2 regions of the Rheinheimera sp. ATLC3 genome follow, and region 1 is predicted to be linked to the other one. Evidence: riboswitches for the same ligand, from Rfam matches in the RefSeq annotation. Region 1 holds a riboswitch; the other holds the start of a gene.

Region 1 (4,808 bases):
GGCCCCATACGTGGTGGCCAAAGGTATTGATGAAATAGCGTTGCGTATTAAAGGCGTGGCGCAGCGTCATCAGATAGAAGTGCTGGAAGTGCCCGTGCTGGCCCGGGCCATTTATTACTCGACCCGTGTCGATCAGGAAGTACCAAAAGGCTTATACACCGCCATTGCCTATGTGCTGACCTATGTTATGCAGCTAAAAGCCTACAAGCATGGCCGCGGTCAGCAGCCGGCGCCCTTACCGGCGCTTGAGATCCCGAAATCTTTGTTAGATAAAGCTAAAGTCCGAGGTAGTTAAACAGTGAACTGGCGCATACTGACCCAACCTTACACCGCTATTCCGGTATTGCTGCTGGCCATTCTGGCCATGGTAGTGCTACCGCTGCCAGCCTGGATGCTGGATGCGCTGTTTACTTTTAATATCGTGCTGTCGGTCATCGTGCTGCTGGTCGCGGTATCCAGTAAAAAACCGCTCGATTTCTCGGTATTCCCCACCGTGCTGCTGGTCGCGACACTGATGCGGCTGACACTGAATATTGCCTCAACCCGGGTGGTGTTACTGCACGGCCATGAAGGCTCTGACGTTGCCGGCCGTGTCATTCAGGCGTTCGGTGAGGTGGTTATCGGCGGCAATTACGTCGTGGGTATGGTGGTGTTTGTTATTCTGATGGTGATAAACTTTGTAGTGATTACCAAAGGTGGCGAGCGGATTTCAGAAGTTGCTGCCCGTTTTACCCTGGATGCGTTGCCCGGCAAACAAATGGCAATAGATGCCGACTTAAACGCCGGTTTGATTGGGCCGGAGCAGGCAAAAGATCGCCGGTCAGAAGTAGCAAGAGAGGCCGATTTTTACGGCTCAATGGACGGTGCGTCCAAGTTTGTCCGTGGCGATGCTATTGCCGGTCTGATCATTCTGGTGATCAACCTGCTGGGTGGTATCAGCATCGGCGTGTTCCAGCATGGCCTGAGTATGGGGGAAGCCTTTCAACGCTTCGCTCTGCTGACGATAGGTGATGGCTTAGTCGCGCAAATCCCGTCATTACTGCTGGCGGTTGCGGCGGCCATTATTGTTACCCGGATGAACGATGAAGGCGAAATGTCTGATGAGGTCGGTAGACAGCTGTTGGCCTCACCACGGGTGTTGCTGACTACCGGCGGCATTATGCTGATTCTCGGTGCCGTGCCCGGCATGCCGGCCATGGCTTTTATCGGTTTTGGTCTGCCACTGATTTATGTCGCCTGGCGCTTACAGCAAAGCGTGGATAAAGGCGAACTTATTCAGGCGGAACGACTGACTGAAACCATCGCGCAAGCGCCAAAAACACTGGGCTGGGATGATATTCCCCATGTGGATCGGCTGTCGATTGAATTGGGGTTCCGGCTGGTTTACCTGGCAGACAAAGAAAAAGGCGAAGAACTGGTGCAAACGCTGCGCGGTATTCGTAAAACGCTATCAGAGCAAAGCGGCTTTTTACTGCCAGAGGTAAGGGTGCGCGATAATCTGCAGCTAAACCCGCAGGAATACCGTATCAAACTCGCCGGCGTGCCGGTAGCGTCGGGGCGGCTGAACCCGCAGCAATTACTGGCGCTGAATACCGGTGAAATCTACGGCCAGCTGGACGGTGAAATTACCCGAGACCCGGCCTATGGTCTGGAGGCGGTGTGGATAGATACCAACAGCCGCGCTAAAGCGCTGAACCTGGGCTATTCGGTTGTTGATCTCGCCACAGTGATTGCGACCCATGCCGGTAAGCTGATTAAAGAGCATTTGTCTGAGCTGTTTGTCTATGAAGATGTAAAACAGCTGAATAAACGGCTGGCGAATGTGGCGCCGGTGCTGGCCGAAGCGCTGGATAAAGCGCTGAGTGCCACGGTGCAGCTGAAAGTGTATCGCTTGCTACTGCGTGAGCAGGTTAGCCTTGGCGACATTTTAACCATTGGCAGCACCCTGCTCGATAGCAGCGAAGTGACGAAAGACCCGTTGCTGTTAACCTCAGACGTACGCTGTGCGTTGCAGCGGGCGTTGGTGCGGCAAATCAGTGGCGACAAAGATGAACTGGCCGCCTTTACGCTGGATGAAAAGCTGGAGCAAACGCTGCAAAGCGCGCTGAATCAGGCGATGCAGGCTGGCAAAGTCACACTGGACAGCTTCCCGGTGGCCCCCAACCTGCTGAGCCAATTCCAGCGCAATATGCCGCTGATTTGCAGTCAGATGCAGCAGCAGGGCCATACCCCGGCGCTGGTGGTGATCCCACAGCTGAGGCCATTACTGGCGCGCTATGCCCGTACTTTTACCCAGAACTCGCTGGCGGTGTTGTCGTATAACGAAATTCCGGAGAATCTGCGGGTAAATGTTATCGGCGCGCTGGGCTAGCACGCAGGCTGTCATCATAGCGCCATAATATGCAGAGACAATACAAGCTGGCTTGCTGTGTTCGTTTAAATAGTTTTGCAGTTTTTCTCACTGTTTAGTCAGTTTATAAGCACAACAGGTCAGAGCAGTGTTGGAATTATGTTAGTGGTTGGCGAAAAAATATGCAGTTGCAAATATGTGATTTTAAACGTCATATTAGATATTGTTAAAAAACACTCTTGCTAAGCCAACGTAATTTCGATATCGTTTGTGTTATTCAGTTTCAGTTCATAAATCTGGTCGGATTTGTGAGCTTGTTAAGACAATTAAAAGGCAAACTGCACCGAAAGGGCAGGACGCAAAGCTTCCGGTCTACGGCGTGTTAAAACGCTACGACAGCGGGGCCGCATTAGCTTAGCGCCATTCACTGGTGTTAGCCGTTTCACTATGGCTAAAGCATCAGTGTCCTGTGCTGTTCTATGCCGTTTGCTTTTTATTTTGCTGCGCCAGGCTGATTTGCCCGGCGTGAGGGTAATGACAAAATAAAAGGTGTATAAGGTGTCTGTATTGTCTTTCAGTTTGTGGTTAAGCGCCAGCCTGCCAGGGGCACTGGCGACGGCAGCACTGCTGACGCAACCGGCAGAGCAGGCCAAATGGCAGCTTAACAGCGATCCTTTTTATTGCCAGTTACAACAACAGGTCAGGGGTTTAGGGCAGGTCAGTTTCGCGCTGGAGCCTGGTCAGCCACTGCGGCTTAATCTGGCGCTGGCTCAGCCTCATTCAGAATTGCAGCAGGTCAGCGTGATGGCCCGTCCTGCCGACTGGCAAACCACACAAGCCGTTGCGGCAGAGCAGTACGTTGCCGAGTTATATCAGGACAGCGAAGTCAGTTTTCTGCAAGCGGCTTTGCCGCTGCTGCATCAGCTGCAGCAAGGCGCCTGGTTACAGTTTGATTTGGGTGATGCACAGCAGCAGTTAGTGCTGACCAGTGTGCGTGCCGCTGATGCAGTGGACAAGTTTCAGGGCTGTGTTGCGCAAATGTCACCATTGTCCTGGCAGCAGGCCCGCGACACCGAAATCTATTTTGCCTCCGGTAAACGTCAGGTTGACCGCCAGCAATTACCCAGCTTACAGAAGCTGGCGCGCTATCTACAGCTGGATAACAGCATCAAAAAAATCCTGATCGATGGCCACACTGATGATGTCGGTACCCCTTTAGCGAACCGTGTGTTGTCGCAGGAGCGTGCCGATGAAGTGGCGTCCAGACTGATCGAGCTGGGGGTAAAAGCCAGCATGCTGGAGATCAGAGCCCACGGTAACCGCTATCCGCTGTTGCCGGCGCAGGGCAAAGCCGAACAATCTAACCGCCGGGTGTCTATCCGGTTAATCCGAACCACTTCCTGAGCAGGATCTGACGCCCGATGAAATCACCTTATGTGTTATGGATAGAGCAGCAAGCGCCCTGTAATGAGGTGCATCAGTGCATCTGCGCTGAAGGATACCAGTTGCTACATGCCGCTGATGTGACGCAGGTTGTCAGCCTGTGTCAGGATTACAAACCGGCACTGGTTTTTATCGACAGTGCTATGGCGCAAATGGCGTTACCGGATCTGGTTGCTCTGGTACACCGTAAGCTGCCGGGGGCGCAAATTATCAGCATGGTTGACTCAAACCAAAGTGCGCTGGCGTCTGAAACCTTACAAAGCGGCGCTATTGATTATTTACTTAAACCTTTTTTTGCGTCTCAGGTAAAAACCTCAGTGCGTAACGCCACTGCCATGAGCGCGGGGTTAAAAGATCTGGTGGCAGTGTCGCACGCCAGCCGGCAGATTTTGCAGTTGGCCAACCGCGCCGCGCAAACTGAAGCCAGCGTGCTGATCCTGGGGGAATCCGGTACCGGTAAAGAGCGGCTGGCGCGTTTTATTCATCAGGCATCAGACCGTGCAGACCAGCCTTTTGTCGCGGTAAATTGCGCTGCTATTCCGGAGCATATGCTGGAGGCTATGCTGTTTGGTCACAACAAAGGCGCTTTTACCGGCGCAGTGAATCAGCAAATCGGTAAGTTCGAAGCAGCCAATGGCGGCAGCATCTTACTGGATGAAATTTCTGAGTTGCCGCTGCCCTTGCAAGCGAAGTTACTGCGTGTGTTGCAGGAGCGAGAGGTAGAGCGTCTGGGCAGCAATAGCCGCATTAAGCTGGATATCCGTGTCATTGCCGCCAGCAATAAGAACCTGCGCAGTCAGGTAGAGCAAGGCTTGTTCCGCGAGGATTTATTTTACCGCCTGGACGTTTTGCCACTGAGCTGGCCGGCGCTGCGCGAAAGGCGGGATGATATTTTGCCACTGGCAGACTTTTTTATTACCAAATACGGCAACGGTAAGTACCGCTTAAGCCGGGACGCTGCCGACGTAATGCTGCAGTACAACTGGCCGGGCAATGTGCGCGAGCTGGAAAACGT
Region 2 (4,808 bases), 590 kb from region 1:
TTCAGAAAGCATTGTAATGTAACTTGGTTCAAAATCTGCCAAAACAGCATCAAACTCACTCTGTAAGTTTACCTTTTTCTTTAATGTCTCAATTTCAGCTTTCTGAGCGTTCGCTGCAGCAAGTTTTAGTAGCATTTCCATGCCTGACAACATACTGAGTTCAGTCTTTGCATTTGCTTTTAAATTAACAAAGCTACTCTGAGCAGCTTTATAATGTGCAGCATCAGGTAACGCACCATTGTTAAAAAAAGCGTTGGCAACAATCTGCAACTCTTTGTAGACATGCTGCATCATCAAAACAAATTGATACTGTGCAGACAACCAAGCGTCATAGTCTGCATATTCATTAGCTTCGAATGTATAAAGCAATTCCAACGCAATTAATTGCGGATTCACGATTCTGTTATAACGCTCGCTAACAATTTCCGCAGGCAAAACTTGACCATCGGCTGGAAAAACATCGGTATCGCTGGTAACCATATCAATTAATGACAACAATGAATTGTCACAGGCAGCGACAGCTTGCTCCATATTTGCAATAAAAGCATCGTCGCTTTTTAGTAACTGTGTCAAACGGGGCACGGTTTTAGCTGAGTTTTTCTGAACTTTTTCCTTAATTTTCATCAATTCAGCGTGAATATTTTCTTGGTTCTCTATCAATCCCTGCTTCAGGCTTTCCTGGCTGCCGTCATAGAATTTTTTTAACAAAATTCCAGCTTCGTCAAATGCGGACATACAACGATCACGTGATGCGGAAGCATAAGTTAGTATATGTACCGAGTGATTTATCTTCAGCCTGGGTTTCTTGGGTTCTGACGCAACGGCCTGCTGTAGTCTTGTATTCGGTTGCGCTGGCGCAGCAACTTTACCTGAGCTACATGCAGACAATGAAAAGAGCACGATAGAAAACGCCAACAAGTATGAATACTTCAACACCACTTCTCCCCTTTACGCTTCAATAGCTCATCAGATAAAAACCGAAACCAATGATTTAAAATATCTTTTGTAAAGACTGGTTAGAGTTTTTTACCAAATTTCTCGGCAAATTCCCGCACTTTGTACATGTGAGCATTTTCAGCCAGATCTGTCAGTACCGATTTGTATTTACTGTTGCCCGAGCTCCCCAGTACCCGGCAACTCCAGGCATGGAAATCTGCAAATTTGCCATAACGGTGGCGCGGTATCTTGGCTTCCTGTTGTAAAATGCGGCTTAATTCGTCTAACAACGTTTCGTTCGTAAGATGCTGTTTATAAATTTGTTTTACCGCATAGAGTCGAAGGTCAGCATCGCTGCTACGCAACATATTCAATAGTTGGTTAGTTTGCCAATCAAGCTCCGGGGACATAGTTGATATATCATGGATCACTCTAGCTTGCTCTATCCGGGTAGCCATAGCGCTAAGATAGTCTTCAACATAATTTTGTAATTTTGGCGGGGTATTGCCTTGCAGCACCGTATCAAGCGTTGAACGGTAACGCTCCAAGCCTGAGTATGCCAATGCTTTTATCGCCCAAATCATTTCACCCATATCAGTGGTATTTTGATAGTTAGCTAACACTCTTTCATTAATCACATCATATACTGCCGTGCTATTGACCCATTCAGCTATCAGCTGTTTGTATACCGCGATACGCGCAGCAGTGTCGCCCTGCGCTAGCGAACTCAGGTACCCTTGTATCAACTCTTCAGGTAAATATTGTTCTGTCGTTAATCCAACAGGTTTTACTGTGGTTAGCGCTACCTTAGGGGTGTATTGCCGCTTTTTCTCAATCTGCTGAGGTGTCATACCACTGGTCATGGCGGCAAAAGCATTTTTATCATACTGATTTATACTTTTTAAGCGCAGTAACAAGCTATTCGCAATCGCATCGGCCGTCTTATATTCCAACTCCACATTATGGGTAGTCAGGCCATTAAATATATCTTTTAACGCCAATCCTGTGGTTATTTTGTGGCGGATCACAACATCCCCCAGGTAACTGGCTTCGTGTAATGAAATTATTGGCGCAACCAATTTTGGTGCAGGGAAAGGTGTTTCGTCGCCAACAAAACGGCGCGAGTAGTCAACAAATATATCCAAATCAACTACATTCATATCTCTGTCAGATGCCAAAAGATTATTTTCTTTTAATAAACTTACAAACCTCGTTTGTACAATTCTTTCCAGTTGTTGTTGAGTAATATAGTTTCCGGTGAATTTTTCTACAGATTGCGTTACGTCGGCTTCAAAATGTCTAACTGAGTATTTTATATCAATATCACTATGCGGATAGGTCGGCATTTTTTCCGGCGCTTTGCTTTGCGCGCATGAGGCTAGCAACAACAGACTTAAACAAGCCGACAAAATCGGTTTTAAATAACGAACCATATCTCTCTCCCTTTCGCAGAACGTAATGCTTTAATCTCATATCTGGCTGATATAAATAAGAAGCTCCGGAATCCCAAGCTTGGTATTTTTACAATTTTAGTGTCGTATTAACGTGCCATCTATGCCGGTTACGCCATGCGATAGATGGAAAGAAAGGCTTATAAGTAGACATAACCAGATAACGGTGAGATTACCGCCATGCGAGACATTAAAGAAATGCGGCTAAGCTAATGCAACCACTGCCATCATTCACTTTGAGTAAAAGTTTTTAGACCAGCGGCTTTGCGTCCTGCCCTTTCGGAACAGTTTGCCCCTCTTAAAAACCAGCAATCACAATTAAAATAAATGCTGACTTAACAATTGAAAAGTTATACAAAATTTAACATTTTAACAAGCTTTTTATTCGTGAGCGTTTCTATCGAGCTATGTTAATCTCCAATGTCTTTTATGTTTTAACTTTATAGCCGGTATGGAAAATCCAGCAGATCACACCGATACACAGTGCCATAAACAATAAAATCATCGCCAGGCTCAGGCCTACGTTAACATCGGCCACGCCATAAAAGCTCCAGCGAAAACCGCTAATTAAATACACCACCGGGTTAAACAGCGTGATTTGCTGCCATAGTGGCGGCAGCATGCTGATCGAGTAAAAACTGCCGCCTAAAAATGTCAGCGGTGTAATCACCATCAGCGGTACTATCTGCAGTTGCTCAAAGCTGTTTGCCAGCACACCGATAATAAAGCCGAATAAACTAAAACTAATGGCAGTTAACACCAAAAATGCCAGCATCCATATCGGATGTTCAATACTGAAGTCGACGAAAAATCTTGCTGTCAGCAGAATAATTAATCCAAGCAAAATAGCTTTGCTGGCAGCTGCCCCGACATAACCAAGGATAATTTCGATGGCTGAAACCGGCGCCGACAAAATCTCATAGATAGTGCCAGAGAATTTTGGCATATAAATGCCAAAAGAAGCATTAGAGGTGCTTTCCGTCAGTACGGTCAACATGATAAGGCCGGGTACAATAAAGGCACCATAGCTGATACCGTCAATAGCGACCATTCTCGAACCAATCGCTGAGCCAAACACGATAAAGTACAACGATGTAGACAATACCGGCGAGGCAATGCTCTGCATCAGAGTACGCCAGGTACGCGCCAGCTCGAACAGGTAAATAGCTTTGATAGCGTAAAAGTTCATGCTGCATCTCCGATCAGGCCAATAAAGATATCTTCCAGTGAGCTTTCCCGGGTATTCAAATCGCTGAACTCTACACCTAAGCTATTGAGCTGACGCAATAAGGTAGTAATGGTGGCCTGCTCTTGCTGTGCGTCATAGGTGTAGATGAGTTGCCTGTTGTCGGCAGACAGTTGCAACTGGTACGCTGCCAGCGCAGGCGGAATTTCAGGTAGCGGTTCAACCAACTGTAGGAGCAGTTGTTTTTTACCCAGCTTTTGCATCAGGCTGCTTTTGTCATCGACCAGCACCAGCTTACCGGCCCGGATGACGCCGATGCGATCAGCCATGTCTTCTGCTTCTTCAATGTAATGCGTGGTCAGAATAATAGTCACGCCACTGTCACGCAGCCGGCGGATCATTTGCCACATATCCCGGCGCAATTCAACATCGACACCCGCAGTGGGTTCGTCCAGAAACAGGATCTGCGGCTGATGCGCCAACGCCTTGGCAATTAACACCCGCCGTTTCATGCCACCAGACAACGCCATAATTTTGCTGTCTTTTTTATCCCACAGCGACAAGTCCTTTAGCAGTTGCTGTAAATAGGCGGGGTCGGCCGGTTTACCAAATAAGCCCCGGCTGAAACTAACTGTATCCCAGACGGTTTCAAAAATACTGACCGACAACTCCTGCGGTACCAGCCCGATCCGCTGTCGGGCCTGCCGGTATTGTTTAACAATATCCAGACCATCAACCAACACAGTGCCAGTGCCCGGATTGACAATACCGCAGATGATGCTGATTAACGTGGTTTTACCGGCACCGTTTGGCCCTAAAAGCGCAAAAATTTCGCCGCGCCGGATCTCTAACTGCACATTCTGCAGCGCCTGAAAACCTGACGGATAGGTTTTGCTTAAATGATTAACCTGAATAACAGACTGCACTTGACCTCCTGCATCGCTGAATTTGCGTAACCAGTGTAGCGCAAACCGACGTAAAAGCCGGTTGCTATATGAACGCCGCACACCCTAATACCTCAGGTTAACCTGAGGTCAAGCAGCTAATTTTGATTGATTGCAGACTGAATTTACCGACTAACCTACAAAAAAAAAGCATGAACAACCATTTTGGTGCGACGAATTTTTTTCATGCCAGCCAGCACAATTTTGCGCCAGAAAGTACCTAATTTACGACCAAATGCAATTACTGTGGTAATAAAACAAGAAACTAGCTATAAAAATATAAAAAAGTTG

The links. A riboswitch is a leader RNA that binds a small molecule or an ion and turns the genes downstream of it on or off. The one in region 1 is predicted to bind cyclic di-GMP.
Region 2: another riboswitch for cyclic di-GMP. It lies ahead of AC5SV9_RS09600 (hypothetical protein); the one in region 1 lies ahead of AC5SV9_RS12405 (OmpA family protein).

What each region holds. Positions count from the first base shown of each region.
Region 1 covers NZ_CM182103.1:2,664,169-2,668,976, forward strand. The annotation lists gene flhB (flagellar biosynthesis protein FlhB) at 1-295, shown strand, start outside; gene flhA (flagellar biosynthesis protein FlhA) at 299-2,371, shown strand; cyclic di-GMP riboswitch class I at 2,673-2,762, shown strand; gene AC5SV9_RS12405 (OmpA family protein) at 2,909-3,754, shown strand; gene AC5SV9_RS12410 (sigma-54-dependent transcriptional regulator) at 3,772-4,808, shown strand, end outside.
Region 2 covers NZ_CM182103.1:2,074,328-2,079,135, forward strand. The annotation lists gene AC5SV9_RS09595 (hypothetical protein) at 1-936, opposite strand, end outside; gene AC5SV9_RS09600 (hypothetical protein) at 1,017-2,369, opposite strand; cyclic di-GMP riboswitch class I at 2,598-2,691, opposite strand; gene AC5SV9_RS09605 (ABC transporter permease) at 2,815-3,576, opposite strand; gene AC5SV9_RS09610 (ABC transporter ATP-binding protein) at 3,573-4,499, opposite strand.